DNA from 3 places in the Kitasatospora sp. NPDC024654 genome. Region 1 is predicted to be linked to each of the others. Evidence: riboswitches for the same ligand, from Rfam matches in the RefSeq annotation. Region 1 holds a riboswitch; each other region holds the start of a gene.
The links. Region 1 has a riboswitch for cyclic di-AMP ahead of ACZ38L_RS29150 (M23 family metallopeptidase). Riboswitches for the same ligand answer to the same signal wherever they lie in the genome.
Positions count from the first base shown of each region.

Region 2: another riboswitch for cyclic di-AMP. It lies ahead of ACZ38L_RS12765 (transglycosylase family protein); the one in region 1 lies ahead of ACZ38L_RS29150 (M23 family metallopeptidase).
Region 3: another riboswitch for cyclic di-AMP. It lies ahead of ACZ38L_RS07530 (C40 family peptidase); the one in region 1 lies ahead of ACZ38L_RS29150 (M23 family metallopeptidase).

Region 1 is NZ_JBVHLF010000066.1:780-6,426, reverse strand. It holds gene ACZ38L_RS29170 (SpoIIE family protein phosphatase) at 1-302, opposite strand, end outside; gene ACZ38L_RS29165 (hypothetical protein) at 453-698, opposite strand; gene ACZ38L_RS29160 (TetR/AcrR family transcriptional regulator) at 789-1,373, opposite strand; gene ACZ38L_RS29155 (alpha/beta fold hydrolase) at 1,373-2,224, opposite strand; cyclic di-AMP (ydaO/yuaA leader) riboswitch at 2,447-2,606, shown strand; gene ACZ38L_RS29150 (M23 family metallopeptidase) at 2,619-3,839, shown strand; gene ACZ38L_RS29145 (hypothetical protein) at 3,943-4,854, opposite strand; gene ACZ38L_RS29140 (GNAT family N-acetyltransferase) at 4,904-5,479, shown strand; gene ACZ38L_RS29135 (sensor domain-containing protein) at 5,544-5,647, shown strand, end outside.
Region 2 is NZ_JBVHLF010000016.1:49,126-54,772, reverse strand. It holds gene eno (phosphopyruvate hydratase) at 1-1,242, opposite strand, end outside; gene ACZ38L_RS12765 (transglycosylase family protein) at 1,431-2,276, opposite strand; cyclic di-AMP (ydaO/yuaA leader) riboswitch at 2,282-2,445, opposite strand; gene ACZ38L_RS12760 (cytochrome P450 family protein) at 2,658-3,905, opposite strand; gene ACZ38L_RS12755 (SDR family NAD(P)-dependent oxidoreductase) at 4,051-4,473, shown strand; gene ACZ38L_RS12750 (nucleoside triphosphate pyrophosphohydrolase) at 4,512-5,510, opposite strand; gene ACZ38L_RS12745 (hypothetical protein) at 5,567-5,647, shown strand, end outside.
Region 3 is NZ_JBVHLF010000008.1:105,038-110,684, forward strand. It holds gene ACZ38L_RS07515 (glycosyltransferase 87 family protein) at 1-176, shown strand, start outside; gene ACZ38L_RS07520 (hypothetical protein) at 203-1,339, opposite strand; gene ACZ38L_RS07525 (C40 family peptidase) at 1,381-2,457, opposite strand; gene ACZ38L_RS07530 (C40 family peptidase) at 2,639-3,730, opposite strand; cyclic di-AMP (ydaO/yuaA leader) riboswitch at 3,734-3,884, opposite strand; gene ACZ38L_RS07535 (C40 family peptidase) at 4,161-5,204, opposite strand; gene ACZ38L_RS07540 (NYN domain-containing protein) at 5,383-5,647, opposite strand, start outside.

The DNA of each region.
Region 1 (5,647 bases):
GCGGCGGCGACGGGCAGGTCGTCGGCCCGGTCGACGGTGGCGTAGCGGCGGTGCGCCCAGTCGGGCAGGCCGCTGGAGACCGTCAGTCGGAGCGCGCCGGAGCCGTCCAGCAGGTAGATCGCGGCACCCTCGCGGGTGACCCAACCGGGGCCCTCGGTGAGCACCGCGCCGAGCAGTTCGGAGGCGCTGGCGCAGCGCAGCAGGCTGCGGATGCAGGCCACGGTGGAACGGGCCGAGCCGCGGCCGCGGTGGGCGGGCGGCTGGTCGGCGGAGGTCGGCAGCCAGGGGGAGGTCAGGTCCATCGGGATACCCGGCCCTTCCGCTCCTGGGGCGTACCGCCGGGCCGGAGGGCGCCGGCGGGTGGTTCGACTGCCGTGAGTGACAGTGAATATCCTATTTGGTCCGGATGTAAATGTGGGGTGGCGAGGTCCGCGGGAGGGGCGGGGCGGTCGCTACTGGCCGTCGGCCTCGCCGTAGCCGGGCTGGGGGCGGGCCGGGACGTCGCCGAGGGTGCGCAGGCCGCGGACGATCGCCAGGGTGCGGCGGACGGCGGTCCAGCCGGTGGGCTGTTCGGGGGCGGTGGCGTACCCGGTGGTGGAGCAGGCGTTGGTGGTGGGCGTCGAGCCGGCACGCGGGGCCGGGACGGCGCCGGCGTCGGTCGGACGGGCGGACTGGCGGGCGGTGCTCGGCTGCGTCATGGGCCCTGGTCCTCTGCGCGTGGCGGTCTCGGTGGGGGACGGTAGTCCCGTCGGATGAACACACCGTGAGGTGCCCGGTTGGTTCCCCTGCTAACCGATCTCGTCGCTGGGCCAGTTACGCAGGCCGCCGGTGAGCACGCCGACCAGCCGTCGCTGGGTGACCGCCAGGTCCTCCGCGAGCTGGAACCCGCCGCCGATGGTGAGCGAGGCGAAGCCGTGGGCGACCGCGCGGACCGTCCGAGCGGCGTGGATCGCCTCGGACCGCTCGATCCCGTAGTCGCGCAGCACCTCCAGGATCGTGCCGACCAGCCGGGCGGCGGCCTCGAGCAGCTCGTCGTCGGGCTGAGCCGGCGTGGCCTGGGGCAGCGCGGCGTAGCGGTGCGGGTGGTCGGTGGCGTAGCGGTGGTAGCCGCGCAGCAGGGCCTCGATGGCGGCGTCCTCGGTCCGGCCGGCGGTCTCCCGGGCGAGCAGGTCGGCCAGGTCGGAGGTGACCCGGACGGCGACCAGTCGGCGCAGTGCGCCCAGGCCGCCCGGCACGTGCTTGTAGAGGGACGGTGTGGCGACGCCCGCGCGGGCCGCCACACCGGCCAGGGTGAGCGCCTCCAGGCCCTCGTCGTCGATCAGCGCCAGGGCGTGGTCGACCACGGCGTCGGGGGTCAGTCCGACCCTGGGCATCAGGCCACCTCGCTGAGGAACGGGAGCAGGGCGTCGGCGGTGGCCTGCGGGAACTCCGCCATCGGGTAGTGGCCGGCGCCGTCGATCATCACCCTACGGGCCCGCTGCGCGCTGGCCGTCAGCGCGGCGACCTGCCGGTCGGCGACCAACTCCGGCTTCGGGAAGTCGGGGTCCTTGGCGCCCATCAGCACCAGGGCCGGGCATCGCACGTCCTGGGTCCAGCCGAGCGGCGAGGAGTCGCCGGTGACGTAGCCGCGGGTGGCCTGGCGCCGGCCGGGGGTACGCAGGGCGGTGACCATGCGGGCCCGGTAGGCGGCGAAGTCGGCGGGCTTGCGGGTGGGGTAGGCGTGGTTGAGGTACGTGCCCCAGGTGCTCGGGAGGTTCAGGACCAGCGAGCCGAGCAGCTTGGTGAGGACGCGCTGGAGGGCGCCCGGCGGCGGGACCTCGATGAAGGCGTCCACCAGGACGATCCCGGCGGCGCGGTGCGGCGCGGTGCCCGCCGCCCTGACCACGGTGGCGCCGGTGTAGGAGTTGCCGACCAGGGTCGCGCGGTCGAGGTCCAGGTGGTCGAGCAGCGCGAGCAGGTCGGTGGCGAGGGCGGCGGGGGAGTAGTCGTCCCAGGCGATGGAGGAGTCGCCGAAGCCGCGCAGGTCCATGGTGATCACTCGGTGGCCGGCCGCGGTGAGCAGCGGGCGCAGGTGACGGTAGACGGTGCGGGAGTCGAGCATGCCGGGAAGGAGCACCACCGGTCTGCCGGAGCCGCGGGTGTCGTCGAAGGCCACGGTGCCGCCGGGGACGTCGAGGTACTGGGTCCGCGGGGTGAGGGCGTCGGTGCTGGAGTCGGTGGACATGGCGGCCTTCCTGGCTGTCGAGGTGGCTGCTGACAGCCACAAAGCTAAGGCTAATAGCCTTAGCTGTCAACGCTCTGTGGCCCGATCGCGAGGCTCGTATCTACGCGCGCTCGGGGCCTCAGGAGGCCGCGCGGGCCTCAGGGGAGCGGCTTGGAATCACGGGCTTCTGGGATTAACGTTTGATAACGCAGCGCGGTCGGCAACGCCGTACCCGAACGGCACCGTGCGCCGTCGCCCAATCCGCGACCCAGCCCGAGGGCGGGGTCGCAGAGCCGGGGAACCACCGTTCCTTGGGGTGAATCGGACCGGCCCCGGCCGGACCGTAGGAGACCTTCCTGCTCCGAACCCGTCAGCTAACCCGGTAGGCGCGAAGGAAGGAAAGGAGCGCGCCCCCGTGGCGTCGACGCACACCCCGGAGAGTCGCACCCAGGCCGGAGGTACTCAGCTGCTCGACTTTCCGGACGGGACAGGGCTGCAGGACGGAACGGAGCCGGCGCCCTTCGGGCCCGAGCAGTCGACCGTGGGCGAGGAGGCCGCGCGGCACCGGTTGCCCCGGCAGAGCCGTAGCGGCGCGCCGGTGCTCGGCGTGACGGCGATGGCCGCCGCCCTTGGGGCCACCGGGTTCTCCGCCAGCGCCGCCGCTGCCGCCACTCCCGGGCCGGCCGCACCCGCTCCGACCACACTTGCCGCGCCCGAGCAGCCCGCACAGCCCGCGCACGCCGTCGACGTCGACCAGGTGGCCGACCACGCCGCCGACCCCGGACTGGCGCTGGCCGCCCGGATCCAGCAGCAGGCCGACACCCGGCGCACCGCGGCCGAGGAGGCGGCCCGGGTCGAGGCCGCCCGGGAGGCCGCGGCCAAGCGGGAGGCGCAGGCGCGCGCCGAGGCGCGGGCCCAGGCCGAGGCGCAGGCGCGTGCTGAGGCGCAGGCGCGTGCTGAGGCGCAGGCCCGGGCCGAGGCGGAGGCGGAGGCCGCGCGGCAGGCGGCGGCGCAGGCCGCTGAGGCCGCTCAGGCCGAGGAGGCCGCGCGGGCGGCGGCGGTACGGGCCGCCACGGCGCAGGTCGCGGAGGAGCAGGGGCGGGCTGTCGCCGGGACTGCCGCGGTCGCGGTCGTCGGACCCATGGCCGTCGGAGGTGCGTCCGGCGAGGGCGTCACCGACCAGGCCGGGGCGTCGCCGGTCGTCGGCCCGTTCGCGCTGCCGATCGCCTCGTCGTACGCGCTCGGACCCGGCTACGGCCAGCCGGGCGGGCACTGGGCGCACCTGCAGACAGGTGTCGACTTCGCCGCCCCCGCCGGTAGCGCGGTGGCCGCGGTCGCCGGTGGGACCGTCAGTTCGGCCGGCTGGTCCGGCTCCGACGGCTACCGGGTGGTGCAGACGCTGTCCGACGGCACCGAACTCTGGTACTGCCACCTCTCCGCGATCACCGTCCCGGCTGGCCCGGTCGCCGCGGGCACCGTGCTCGGCAAGGTCGGCGCCACCGGCAACGTCAGCATGACCGCCAACGCCGCCGTCGGTGGCGTCAGCGGTCCGCGGCTGCGGCTGGAGGTCCGCCCCGGCGGCGGTGCCCCGGTCGACGCGTTGGGCTGGCTGCGCGGGCACGGGCTGAACCCGTAGCCGGTTGGTGGCGAGTGACGGGTGACAGTTGACGGAGGCCGTCAGCCCGGGTTTGGGCTGACGACTGACCACGACTGTCAGCGCTCACCCCGCACCCGGCCCCTCACTCGTCGCCCGGAAAGGTCCAGTCGCCCTCCGGCAGCGGGAGGTCGACCAGGCCGCGTTGCAGCAGGTAGCCGTCGACCTCGGCCGCGCCCGGTTCGGGGGCGAGGTCCTGGTACTCCGTCAGCAGCAGCTCGGGCAGCCCGGGGACCGTCCACTCGCCGCACAGCCGCAACGCCTCCGCCTGGACCGCCGCCTCGAAGGCCGGGTAGTCGCCGGCCAGCTCCTCCGGCATCGGGTGGCCCAGCGCCGTCAGTCCGGCCAGGTTCCGGTAGCTGCGCTCCATCAACTGCCGTTCCAGCAGCAGCCGGGCCCCGTCGGTGGCCATCCCGATCCCGAGCAGCACCCCCGGCTCCCAACCGTCCACGCCCTCCGGCTGGTCCAGCCCGTCCAGCGCGGCGAAGACCTCGATCCGCTGCTCCTCCGGCAGCTCGCGGAAGGCGTCCAGCCAGCTCCGGACCGCGGCGAGGTCGGTGGTGTCCACCCCGTCCGCGCGCAGCAGCAGCGCGTAGAGCCGTGGCCAGGTCACCAGGTGCGGTCGCCGCAGCAGCCCGGCGAGCAGCTCACCCTGCCACTCGGCCTCCTCGTGCAGCCGTTGCTGCCGCTTGGCGTTCAGCCGCCGGGCGGCCCGCTGATGGTCCACCAGCAGCCGCACCGCGGCGCCGTACGCGAGCGGCGACTCGTCGTCCGCGGGCTGCACGTAGAGGTGGATCCGTTCGTACAGCAGCTCCTGCACCAGGCCGGAGCTCAGCTCGGGGAACCCGTCGTGCATCCGGGCGCCGGCCAGTTCCAGCAGCGTCAACACCGTGCCGACCGCGCGCTCGGACACCGGCTCCCGTCCCGCGTCGGCGGCCCAGCTGAGCAGCGCGGCGCTGTGCGGACGGGGTGTGAGCTGCAGGTCTTCGACGTTCATCCCCGTACGGTAACCGCCTCCCGAGTGCGCCGGCGCTAGCGTACGCACCATGGACCCCGTACAGCTCACCGGACCACGGCTCACCATCCGCGAATTCCACCACGTGCCGCGCGACATCGACGCGCTGCACGCGATCTTCGGCGACCCCGAGACGGCCCGCTACCTCCCGTTCGAGCCACGGGACCGGGAGGACTGCGCCGACCAGGTCGCGCTGTACCTGGAGGAGGCGGAGCGCGACCCGCGCACGGTCTACCGGCTCGCCGTCACCGTCACCGCCGAGGGCGAGGACGCGGTGCCGATCGGCAACGCGGTGCTCGGCATCGAGGGAGCGGAGAGCCAGCGGGCGGCGTTCATCGGCTACGCGCTGCGCCGGGACACCTGGGGCTTCGGCTACGCCACCGAGATCGCCCGGCTGCTCTGCGGCTTCGGCTTCGGCACCCTCGGCCTGCACCGGCTGGCCGCCCGGCTGGACCCGGAGAACCTCGCCTCGGCCCGGGTGCTGCGCAAGGTCGGTTTCCAGCCGGAGGGCCGGATCCGGCACGACCTGTTCCTGCGCGGCCGCTGGTACGACGCGCTCCAGTACTCGCTGCTGGAGGACGAGTGGCGGGACCGGCCGGGGGGTTAACCCCACCTCCGGTTCGCCGGGAGGCCGGATCCCGCCGAGCGCTCCCGGCGGGCAGGCTGAAGGTATGACGAACCTCCAGGACCTCCAGGACCTCCAGGACCTCCAGGACTTCCAGGGCACCAAGGGCTTCCAGGACCTCCAGGACCCCCACGGCACCCAGGACGGCCA
Region 2 (5,647 bases), on a different contig from region 1:
CTCGGCGGCGTCGTCGAGGATCTCCTCGATGCGCAGCAGCTGGTTGTACTTGGCGACGCGCTCCGAACGGGCCGGGGCACCGGTCTTGATCTGGCCGCAGTTGGTGGCGACCGCGAGGTCGGCGATGGTGACGTCCTCGGTCTCGCCGGAGCGGTGCGACATCATGCAGCGGTAGCCGTTGCGCTGGGCCAGCTCGACGGCGTCCAGGGTCTCGGTCAGCGAGCCGATCTGGTTCACCTTCACCAGCAGCGCGTTGGCGGTGCCGGTCGCGATGCCCTTGGCCAGGCGGGCCGGGTTGGTCACGAACAGGTCGTCACCGACCAGCTGCACCTTGGCGCCCAGCTCGTCGGTGAGGGCCTTCCAGCCCTCCCAGTCCGACTCGTCCAGCGGGTCCTCGATGGAGACCAGCGGGTAGTTGGCGACCAGGTCGGCGTAGTAGGCGCCGAGCTCGGCGGAGGAGAGCGCCTTGCCCTCGAACTGGTAGGCGCCGTCCTTGTAGAACTCGGAGGAGGCGACGTCCAGGGCGAGCGCGACGTCCTTGCCCGGGGTGTAGCCGGCCTTCTTGATGGCCTCGACGATCAGGTCGAGCGCCTCGCGGTTGCTGTCCAGGTTCGGCGCGAAGCCGCCCTCGTCGCCGAGGCCGGTGGAGAGACCGCGCTCCTTCAGCACGCCCTTGAGCGTGTGGTAGACCTCGACGCCCCAGCGGACGGCCTCGGAGAAGGACTCCGCGCCGATCGGGGCGATCATGAACTCCTGGATGTCGACGTTGGAGTCCGCGTGCGAGCCGCCGTTGAGGATGTTCATCATCGGGACCGGCAGGACGTGCGCGTTCGGGCCGCCCAGGTAGCGGAACAGCGGCAGGTCGCTGGCCTCGGAGGCGGCGTGCGCCACGGCGAGCGAGACGCCCAGGATGGCGTTGGCGCCGAGCGAGGACTTGTCGGGGGTGGCGTCCAGGTCCAGCATCGCCTGGTCGATCAGCCGCTGCTCGGTCGCGTCGTAGCCGACCAGCTCCGGGCCGATCTGCTCGATCACGGCGAGGACGGCCTTCTCGACACCCTTGCCGAAGTAGCGGTTCTTGTCGCCGTCGCGCAGCTCCAGGGCCTCGAAGGCACCGGTGGAGGCGCCGGACGGAACAGCGGCACGGCCGGTGCTGCCGTCGTCGAGGCCGACCTCGACCTCGACCGTGGGGTTGCCGCGGGAGTCGAGGATCTCGCGGGCTACGACGACATCAATGGACGGCACGAGGCATCTCCTATGCGGAAGCGGTCCGGGGGACGTGGAACGGGTCGTACGACCAGAGCCTAACCGCACCCACCGGTCCGGCCGCCCGGACCTGGCTCCCCGTCTCGGCGTGTGGCCGGACTACCGGTCGGTAGTTCACCCGAATGCGCGTGCGGGGCAACCTGATCGCCCCGCACGCGCCGCCCGGCTCAGCCGAGGTGCAGCACCTGACCGGGCATGATCAGGTCCGGGTCGCCGCCGATCGTGCCGTGGTTGCCGTCGTAGAGCGCCTGCCAGCCGCCCTGGAGGTGCTGGGCCTGGGCGATCATGGAGAGCGTGTCGCCGGGACGCACGGTGTAGTCGTGGCCCGAGCCGGTGCCCTGCGCGGCGGCGGGGGCGGCGGCCGGCGCCGCCGGGGCGGCCGGGGCCTGCGCGGACACGCCGGCGTACTGGTCGTAGACGCTCTGGTGGCTGGTCCAGTGCCAGCCACCGTCCTTCTGGTACCAGAAGACCTTGGCGGCCGGGTCCCAGCCGGCCTTGCCCTGGAAGACCGGGCCGCTCTGCTGCGGCTGGGCCTGCGGCGCCTGACCGTGCGACTGGGCCTGCGGCGCGGCCTTGGTGCGGGCGGCCGGCGCGGACGAGCCCGACGACGAGGTGTCGACCGCGGCGGGGGCGCCACCGGCGGTCAGGCCGGCCTTGACCGAGCAGACCGGCCAGGCGCCCGGTCCCTGGTCGGCCAGCACCTTCTCGGCGACGGAGATCTGCTGGGACCGGGTGGCCTGGTTGGCCTGCGGGGCGTACTGGGTGCCGCCGTACGCGGCCCAGGTGGAGGAGGTGAACTGCAGGCCGCCGTAGAACCCGTTGCCGGTGTTGATGCTCCAGTTGCCGGTGCTCTCGCAGTCCGCGACCTTGTCCCAGACCGATGCGGTGGCGGCGTGCGCGCCGGTCGCGGTGAGCAGCGGCATCGCCAGTCCGACCCCGGCCACGCCGGCTGCGGCGATGGCCTTCTCGGTATTGGTGCGACGACGATGACGGCCTGTTCCGGTGAGCAGCATGAAGGTTTCCCTCTCCGCACGCCTGCGAGGTGAGCTGTCGGGTTCGGACCGGGAGGTGGCCCGGCCGTCCGTCCGGATCGCTCCGGCGGGCGGCTTCACCCCTAGCCGTGGGGAACGGCGGAAATACCTGGGTCCCCCGCCCCTGCCCAGGGTGTGGTCGGTGTCCCGATGGCGCGGCGGGCAGGATTCGGCGTTCCGCGCACGGGGTCCGCAGCTGCGAACTCCACGGAGAGTAGACAGATGGGCAGACCAATCACAAGCTCATATCGCGTACATCACATGAAAATTACGGACCGTCATGGATCGCCTACCAACGACGGGCATATGTCCGCATTGATGGGCATTCATATTCGGTCGCACCAGGGCGAATCCGACACGCCGTCAGCCCTCGGCCGTGAACGCCACCGGGAGTTCCCGCAGGCCACGCATGATCAGTCCGCCGCGCCAACGCAACTCGGCCGGATCCGCCGAGAGCTGAATGTCCGGCAATCGGGTCAGCAGCGTGGCCAGCGCGATCTGCCCCTCCAGCCGGGCCAGCGGGGCGCCGATGCAGTAGTGGATCCCGTGACCGAAACCCAGGTGCGGGTTGTCCGTCCGGGCCAGGTCCAGGGTGTTCTCGGCGGCGAACCGCGCCGGGTCCCGGTCGGCCGCCGCGAGCACCACCAACACCGGGTCACCGGTCGCGATCCGCACCCCGCCGATGGTCAGCGGTTCGGTGGCGAACCGCCAGGTGGCCAGCTCCACCGGGCCGTCGTAGCGCAACAGCTCCTCGACGCCGGTGGTCAGCAGCCCCCGCTCACCGCGGGCGAGCGCGCCCTGCAGCAGCGCCCGCTGCTCCGGGTTGCGGAGCAGCGCGTAGGTGCCGTTGCCGATCAGGTTGACGGTGGTCTCGAAGCCGGCGAAGAGCAGGATGAAGGCCATCGCGGCGGCCTCGTTCTCGGTGAGGTGCTCGCCGTGGTCGCTGGCCCGGATCAGACCGGAGATCAGGTCGTCGCCCAGGTCGGCCCGCTTGCGGTGGATCAGCTCGGCCAGGTACGTCCGCATCCGCTTCACGGCACGGGCCACCCCGCCGCGCGGGCCGCCGCCGTGGCGGATCATCATCCCGGCCCAGTCCCGGAAGTCGTCCTGGTCCTCGGCCGGCACGCCGAGCAGGTCGCAGATCGCGTAGATGGGGAGCGGGAAGGCGAACTCGTGGATCAGGTCGGCCGAGCCGCGGGCGGCGAAGGAGTCGATCAGCCGGTCGGTCAGCTGCTGCACCCGGGGTTCGAAGGCGGCCACCCGACGCGGGGTGAAGGCCTTGGAGACCAGCCGACGCAGCCGGGTGTGGTCCGGCGGGTCGATGTTCAGCAGATGGGTCATCAGGTCGGCGCTGCGCTCGCCGGGGATGCCGACCCGCCCGGTGCGGTGGGCCTGCTCGCTGTGGTGCGCCGGGTTCTTGGAGAGTCGGCCGTCCGCCAGCGCCTGCCGGGCGTCCGCGTACCGGGTCACCAGCCAGGCATCCACCCCGCTGGGCAGGGTGGTCCGGTGCACGGGGGCGTGCGTTCGCAGCCAGGCGTACGCCGGATAGGGGTCGGCGGCGAACTCCCAGGTGAACAGGGGTGGCATGGGGGTCTCTGACGGCTCCAGCATGACCCGACGTTATCCGGTCCGATCAGGAGTGAGCCTGGTCACCTGACGGGTAATCCCTGTTGCGGAGGGTCGCGCCGTGCCTACGATCCTCGGATAGCCATAGGCGGACGCCAGTGCGGTGGCGTCCCCCCAAGGAGGAGCAGCCATGCGAGTAGCCGGGGCAGTGGTGGTCATCGCGGTACTCGACGGCGGCGACGGTGCGGGACTCGCCCGTCGGTTCGTCGCCGCCGGCGCCACCGGCCTGCTGATCGCCGACCCCCGGGCCGGGATCGCCGAGGACCTCGCCGCCGACCTGGACCGCCCGGGTTGCCCGGTGGTCGGGGTGAGCGGCGACGTCCACCAGCCCAGCGACATCGCCGCGCTGGTGGACACCGCCGAGAAGCACCTCGGCCGGATCGACCTCTTCTGCGTCGCCGGCCCGGACGGCGAGCGGATCGTCGCGCTGGACGAGCTGCCCGGCCACCTGGACCGGCTGGCCGAACTGCTCGACCCGCTGGGCGAGGCGATCTGCGCGGTCGTCCCGCCGCAGCGCGTCGTCGCGGGCACGCCGGCCCCGCAGGCTTCCTGATCCGACCGGGGGCGCCCGGCCCGGGCCTCCCCGGCCGGTCAGTCGGCCGGGTGCCCCTCGGCGGCGCGCACCTCGGCGCGATAGCGGCGGGCGGCGGCGCGCAGCGCGGCGTCCGGGTCGACCCCCGCGTCGTACGCGCGCTGCACCACGGCCAGCAGCAGCTCGCCGGCGCTGCCCTCGTCCAGCTCGGCGGGCAGCTGGTACGGCGCGTCCGGCGCGCCCGTGAAGCCCGCCCGGCGGACCCGGGAGACCAGCTTGGCCGCGTACGCCAGGGCCGGCAGCCCGGCCGGCACGCCGTCCAGCACCGACTCCCGGTGCCGCTTCTCGGCGGCCTTGAGAGCCTCCCAGTTGGCCTCCACCTCGTCGGTGGTCGACGCGGCGCTGTCGCCGAAGACGTGCGGGTGGCGGTACATCAGCTTCTCGACGATGGCCCCGGCCACCTCGTCGATCGAGAACGGGTCCGCCGGGTGCTCCTCGGCGATCCGGGCGTGGAAGAAGACCTGCAGCAGCACGTCGCCCAGCTCCTCGCGCAGCGTCTCCCGGTCCCCCTCCTCGATCGCCTCGACCAGCTCGTAGGCCTCCTCGACCAGGTACTTCACCAGTGAGGCGTGGGTCTGCTCGGCATCCCACGGGCAGCCGCCGGGCGAGCGCAGCCGGTCCATCACCGTGACCAGGTCGAGTAGCCGGGCGCCGGGCAGGTCGTACGAGCCGGGCAGCAGCTCGATCTCCGGTACCTCGCCGGCCTCCTCCACAGCGAGCCGGGCCAGCGCGTCGGTCAGCCCCGGGTCGCCGTCCGGGCTGCCCAGCCAGACCAGCGGTGCCCGCTCGGTCAGCAGCCGGGCCAGCGCCGGCGCGGTGCCGCGCTCGACCAGCTCCACCGTCACGCCGGCCCGGGCCAGCGCCGGCAGCTGCGGGTGCGCCGGGTCGGCGGCGAGCACCAGCGGCGCCGCGCGCAGCGCCTCCCAGGCCGGCCAGCTGAGCAGGCCGGGGGCGACGCGGTGGGTGGTGGTGAGCAGGGTCAGCTTCGAGGTCTCCACACCGTCGAACCTACCGCCCGGGGGTGACCGGAGCGTCACAGGAGGCCGGCGCTACCGTGACCGCCGTGCCAGCGAAGAAGAAGCCCAGGTCGAAGCAGCGAACCACGGAGCGGCGACGCGAACGGTGCTGGAAGACG
Region 3 (5,647 bases), on a different contig from region 1:
TGACCCTGCTCGCGGCCACCGTGCTCTCCTGCCGCCGGCTGTGGCGCTCCACGACGGGCACCGGCCCGCAGCCGCCCGCCGACGCCGAGCCGGCCGAGCCCGAGCAGCCGTCCTACCCGGTCCGCCCGGGCATCGCGTACGAGCAGAGCCTGCTGGACGACATCCAGCGCGGCTGACGCTCCGGCCCGGCCGGCGAACGGCGTCAGCCCAGCTGGCGGACGGTCTCGGCGATCCACTGCCGGGTGAAGGCGGCCAGCGTGCAGCCCAGCTGCCGCTGGAGGACCTGGTCCAGGTCGACGCCCGGCCCGGCCGCACCGACCGCCCGGTAGAGCGCGACCAGCTTGGGCTGCCCGTAGCTGCGGGCGATCAGGTCGCAGGCCAGCCAGCCCTGCTCGTACGCCTGCGCGATCCCCGTCGAGCCGGCCCGGAAGTCGGCGTCGACGGGCAGCGCGCTCGGGATCCGGCCGGCCGCCACGTCCGCGGCCAGCTCCGGGGCGATCTGCCGGGCGGTGCGTCCGGTGGCCAGGTAGCCGGTGTAGTCGGCGACCCCCTCGGAGAGCCAGAGCGGGGTCCACGGGTGGGTGTCGGCCCGGGTCGCCACGTGGGTGGCCTCGTGCGTGGTGACCACCTGCTTGCCGACCGCGCTGAGCTCCCGGTAGACGGCCGGATTGACCATTATCCGGTCGGCGGGGGTGTGCACCGGCGCCCCGGCGGCCGCGCTGGTGACCGCGGCCATGTCCTGGTAGGCGTCCGGCGAGACCGCCAGCAGCTGGGCGAACTGGTCCTCGGTGGCGGGCAGTTGGAGTACCAGCCGGCCCGCCCAGTCGGTCCCCCAGACCCCGCTCACCGCGGGCACCGCGCGGTCCGCCACACCGGCCAGCTCGGTGAGTTCGGCCTGCTCGGCCGGGCCCAGCACCAGGCAGAGCCGGCCGCGCGCGAGCCGGACCGGGCCCGCGTCCCAGGGCGCGGCCGGGCCCTGCGGGGCCGGGCTCTCCGCGCCCAGGCCGCCGTCCGCGGTCAGGGCGAAGCGGCGCTGGAGCAGCGCCGGGTAGTCGTCGAAGCCCTGGAACCGGTAGGAGAGTTCGGCACGGAGCGTGCTCGCGTCGCGGGCCGTCTCGCGGTAGCCGAACTCGGCCAGCGGCAGCCCGGCCAGCGGGCCGGCCCGCAGCGCGGCGGCGTGCGCGGCCAGCAGCCGGCCGGTCCGGTCCGCGGCGGCCGGCGCGGCCGGGCCGGCACCGGACGCCTGCGGCGGCACCCGGGGCAGCGACAGACCGGTCAGCGAGCCGGCCACCAGCAGCAGTGCGGCACGCCGCGACAGCCCGTGGACGGCCGACGGCACGGGCTGCCCGAGGACGACCGCGGGGGCCGACCGCTCGCCGCTCAGGGCCGCACCACCGCCGCGACCGGCATCACCGCGACGCTCTCGTAGCGCACCCGGGCCCCCGGGTACGGCGCGTGCACCACCGTGCCGCCGCCCACGTACATGCCGACGTGGTGCATGTCCTTGAAGAAGATCACCAGGTCTCCCGGTCGCGCCTCGGAGAGGCTGATCCGCCGCCCGCCGAAGGCCTGGGCCTGCGAGGTACGCGGCAGGGTCACTCCGGCCTGCCGCCAGCTCCAGTACATCAGACCCGAGCAGTCGAAGGCACCCGGCCCGGTGGATCCGTAGACGTACGGCGAGCCGACCTTGCTGAGCGCGGCGGCCACCGCGACCGCGGCCCGGTCGGAGGCGGGCGGCAGGCTGGTCAGGTCGACCCGGTCCGCCCCGCGGCCGGCCCGCGCCCGCGCCTCGTTCGCGTCGTCCTCGACGAGCTGGGCGCGCTCGGTCGCGTCCAGGCTGTCCAGCAGGGCCTGTGCCTTCTTCAGCCGCTGCTGGGTCCGCTGCTTGCTCTGCACCAGGGTCTGCCGCACCCGGTCGAGTTCGGCGAGCTTGCCGGTCGCCTCGGCCCGCTTCTGGTCGAGCCGGCGCTGCTGGTCCCGCACGTCGCGCAGCTTGGCGGCGCGCTGCTGGGCGGCCTGGTCCAGGCTGCGGGCCCGGTTGAGGTAGGCCTCGGGGTCGGAGGAGAGGATCAGCTGAACGGTCGGGTCCATCCCGCCGGACCGGTACTCGGCCCCGGCCAGGGTGGCCAGGTCGCCGCGCATCCGGTTGAGCGTGTCCTGCGCGTCGGCCACCTGCTGCTGCAGCGCGCCGGCGTCGGCCTGCAACCGTCGCTGGGCCTCCTCGGCCGCGTTGGCCTTCTCGTTCTCCTGCTCGGCCTCCGTGTAGAGCTGGTCGACCTGGGCCTTGACGTCCTTCTTGTCCGGCTTCGGCGCGACCGGGGCGGCCTGACCGACGGCGGCGGTCATCGCCAGCGCCGTGGTCGCCGCGGCGGTGACCATCAGCGCCCGGGCGAGCCGTCGCGCGGCGCCCGGTTGGGAGGAACGGCCCGGAGTGACCGGGCGGTGCGGCATCACCATGGGGTGACGGCTCCAATCGCCGTGGAAGCTGAGATCCGAGCGCAGACGTTAGCGAGTCCCAGCGGGGGTGTCCAAACCCTTGCCAATGCGAATATTTGACCACTAATCGGACATCTGCCTGAGCCAGAGCACGCCGACGGCCCGGCCTCCCGCGGGGAGACCGGGCCGTGACGACGGAGAATCAGACCCGCACGATGGCCGTGATCGGCATGTCCGAGGCGGCCTCGTAGCGGACCACCGCACCGGTGTGCGGGGCGTGGATGACCTGGCCGCCACCCACGTACATGCCGACGTGGTCGCCGCCGTAGAAGATGATCAGGTCGCCGGGCTGCGCGTTGGCGAGGTTGGTGCCCTCGTTGGTGCCGTACGCCCACTGCTCCTGCGAGGTGCGCGGCAGCGAGACGCCGGCCTGCGCGTACGCCCACTGCATCAGGCCCGAGCAGTCGAACGTGGTCGGGCCGTTGGCACCGTAGACGTACTCGTCACCGAGCCGGCTCTCCGCGGCGGCGATGGCGGCGGCGGCCTGCGCATTGGTCGCGCCGGTGGCGGCCGCGGCCCCGGTCAGGGTGCTGCCCGCGGCGTGCGCGGCACGCGCGGCGGCGGCCTGGGCCTGCTGGGCGGCGGCCTGCGAGGCGGCGGCGGCCTGCGCCTCCTGCTCCTGCATCTGCTGGCGCTGCTGCGCGGTCAGCGTGTTGAGCAGCGCCTGCGCCTGCTGCAGCTTCGCCTGCACCGCGTCCTTGGCGGCCTGCAGGGTCTGCGTGGTGGCGTCCAGCTGGGCGAGCTTGGCCTGCGCCTCGGACTTGCTCTGGTTGAGCTGCTGTTGCTGCTGCTGCAGCTCCTTCAGCGTCTCGCTCTGGGTGCTGTTCAGCTGGCTGACCGAGCTGGCCTGGTTCAGGAAGTTGCCCGGGTTGCTGGTGAGCATCAGCTGGACGGTCGGGGATATCCCACCGTTCGCGTACTGGTCCGCGGCGACCTCGGCCAGCCCGCCCTGCAGCTGGGTGACCTGGTCCTGCTGCCGGGCCACCTGGTCCTGCAGCTGGCTGACCTGCTGCTGGAGCGCCTGCTCCTGGGCCTGCGCGCCGTCGTACTGCTGGGTGGCGGCCTCGGCCTGCTGGTTCAGCTGGTCAACCTGCGCCTTGACCTGATCGAGCGACGGCGCCGGGTCGGCCTGCGCGCTCCCCTGCGCGGAGAGCGCGACGGCGGTGGCGGCCGCGGCGGTCAGGATCGACGTGCGGGTACGGCCGGCGGGCTTGGGACGACGATGGGAACCCACGAATCCTTCTTCCTTCGACCGCCTACCGGGTGAGCTGACGGGTTCGGGCTGGAAGAGATGCCCTACGACGCCTCACCGGCCAGCAGGCCGACCTGGCGCCGATTCACCCCGAGGAACGTGGTTCCCCGGCTCCGGTCCGCGGCGCCCCCGCAGGGGTTCCCCGTCGGGCAGTCAACTGCCCGTGCCACTTTCCAGACTCGGCGGTACCCCCGCTGTCACCCCGGTCGGGTGATCACCGTCGCGGTGGTCAGGACCCCGACCCTAGTAACAGATCCGTGATCCGTTCAAATCCTTGTCAGAAAAAACTGATTAAATTGACGATGGGTGATACCGGAGTCACCCGGAGTGCAGCGGCGGGGGTGGCGTGGGTCACAGTGAAGGCTGTGACGGTCGGTCAGGCCGACCCCGCGCGGGCGGGGTCAACGCGCGGTCAGACCCGGCGGATGGTGGCGATCGGTCCGATCACGCTGGCCTGCATGACCCGGACCACGTCGCCGGTGTGCGGCGCGTGCACCACGTTGCCGTTGCCGATGTACATCCCCACGTGGTGCATGTCGCTGCCGTAGATCACCAGGTCGCCCGGCTGGGCGTCGGCGAGGCTGGGCACCTCGGTGCCGATCGTGCCCTGCTCCTGCGAGGTGCGCGGCAGCGAGACGCCGGCCTGCGCGTAGGCCCACTGCATCAGGCCCGAACAGTCGAAGGTGGTCGGACCGGTGGCGCCCCAGACGTACGAGTCGCCGAGCCGGCTGAGCGCGGCGGCCACCGCGGCCCCGGCGTAACCGGAGGCCGGCGGCAGGTTGCCCAGGTCGGCGCGGGCGGCGCCGCGGGAGGCCACGTCTCCCTCGTCCTGCTGCTCGGCCGCCTGCAGGGCCACCCGCTGGCTGGCGCTCAACGAGTTGAGCAGCGACTGCGCCTGCTGCAGCTTGGTCTGCACCTGGGACTTGGCGCTGTTCAGCGTGGTGGTGGTGGCGTCCAGCTCGGCCAGGGTGGCCGAGGCCTCCGCCTTCTCCTGGTTGAGCGTCCGCTCCTCGGACTGCAGCGACTTGAGCGCGTCGGTCTCGGTGGTGGTCGCCTGGTCCAGGCTGGCGGCCTGGGAGAGGTAGCCGGACGGGTTGGAGTTGAGCATCAGCTGTACCGACGGGTCGATCCCGTCGCTCATGTACTGCTCGCCGGCCACCGCGGCCAGACCCTGCTCCAGCTGGGTCACCTGGTCCTGGGTCCGGGCCACCTCGTCCTGCAGCTGGGAGGCCTGCTGGCGCAGCTGGTCGGACTTCTCCTGCGCACCGTCGAACTGCTGGGAGGCCTGCTCCTGCTGGGTGTTCAGGTTGTCGATCTGCGCCTTGACGTCGTCGATCGACGGCTGCGGGTCGGCCCAGGCGCTCTGCGCGGAGAGGGCGACCGCGGCCGCCGCAGCGGCGGTCAGCACGGCGACCCGGGCACGACTCGGCTGCTTGGGACGGCGGTGCGACGCCACGCGGGGCTCCTTCTTCCTGCGGTCTCACTCCATGGAGTGAGTGGCCGGAAAAATTGGTTTGACGCCAGACCCTAGTGAATGTCACATCGCCGCGCCACTCCCTTGGCCCTGCGAACCACCCCGGTTCAGCGGCCGTCACGGCTTCTCCGCAACGGCGGCTCGGGCGCCCGAGCCGGCGTCAGCTGCGCGCGAGCCGGTTGAGCAGCAGCACCGAGGCGACCGGCCGGGCACCGGCCTTGCGCACGCCGTCGGCCACCTCGCGGTCGGCCGAGACCACCACCACCGGGCGGCCCTGCGGCTCGGCCCGGACCAGCTGGCGGATCAGCTCGTCCGCGGTCTGCCCGGTCCGACTGAACCGCACCCGCACGCCGCGCGGCGGCGCCATGATCACCGGGACGTCCAGGTCCTGCCCGTCGAAGACGCAGGTCACCTCGGCCTGGGTG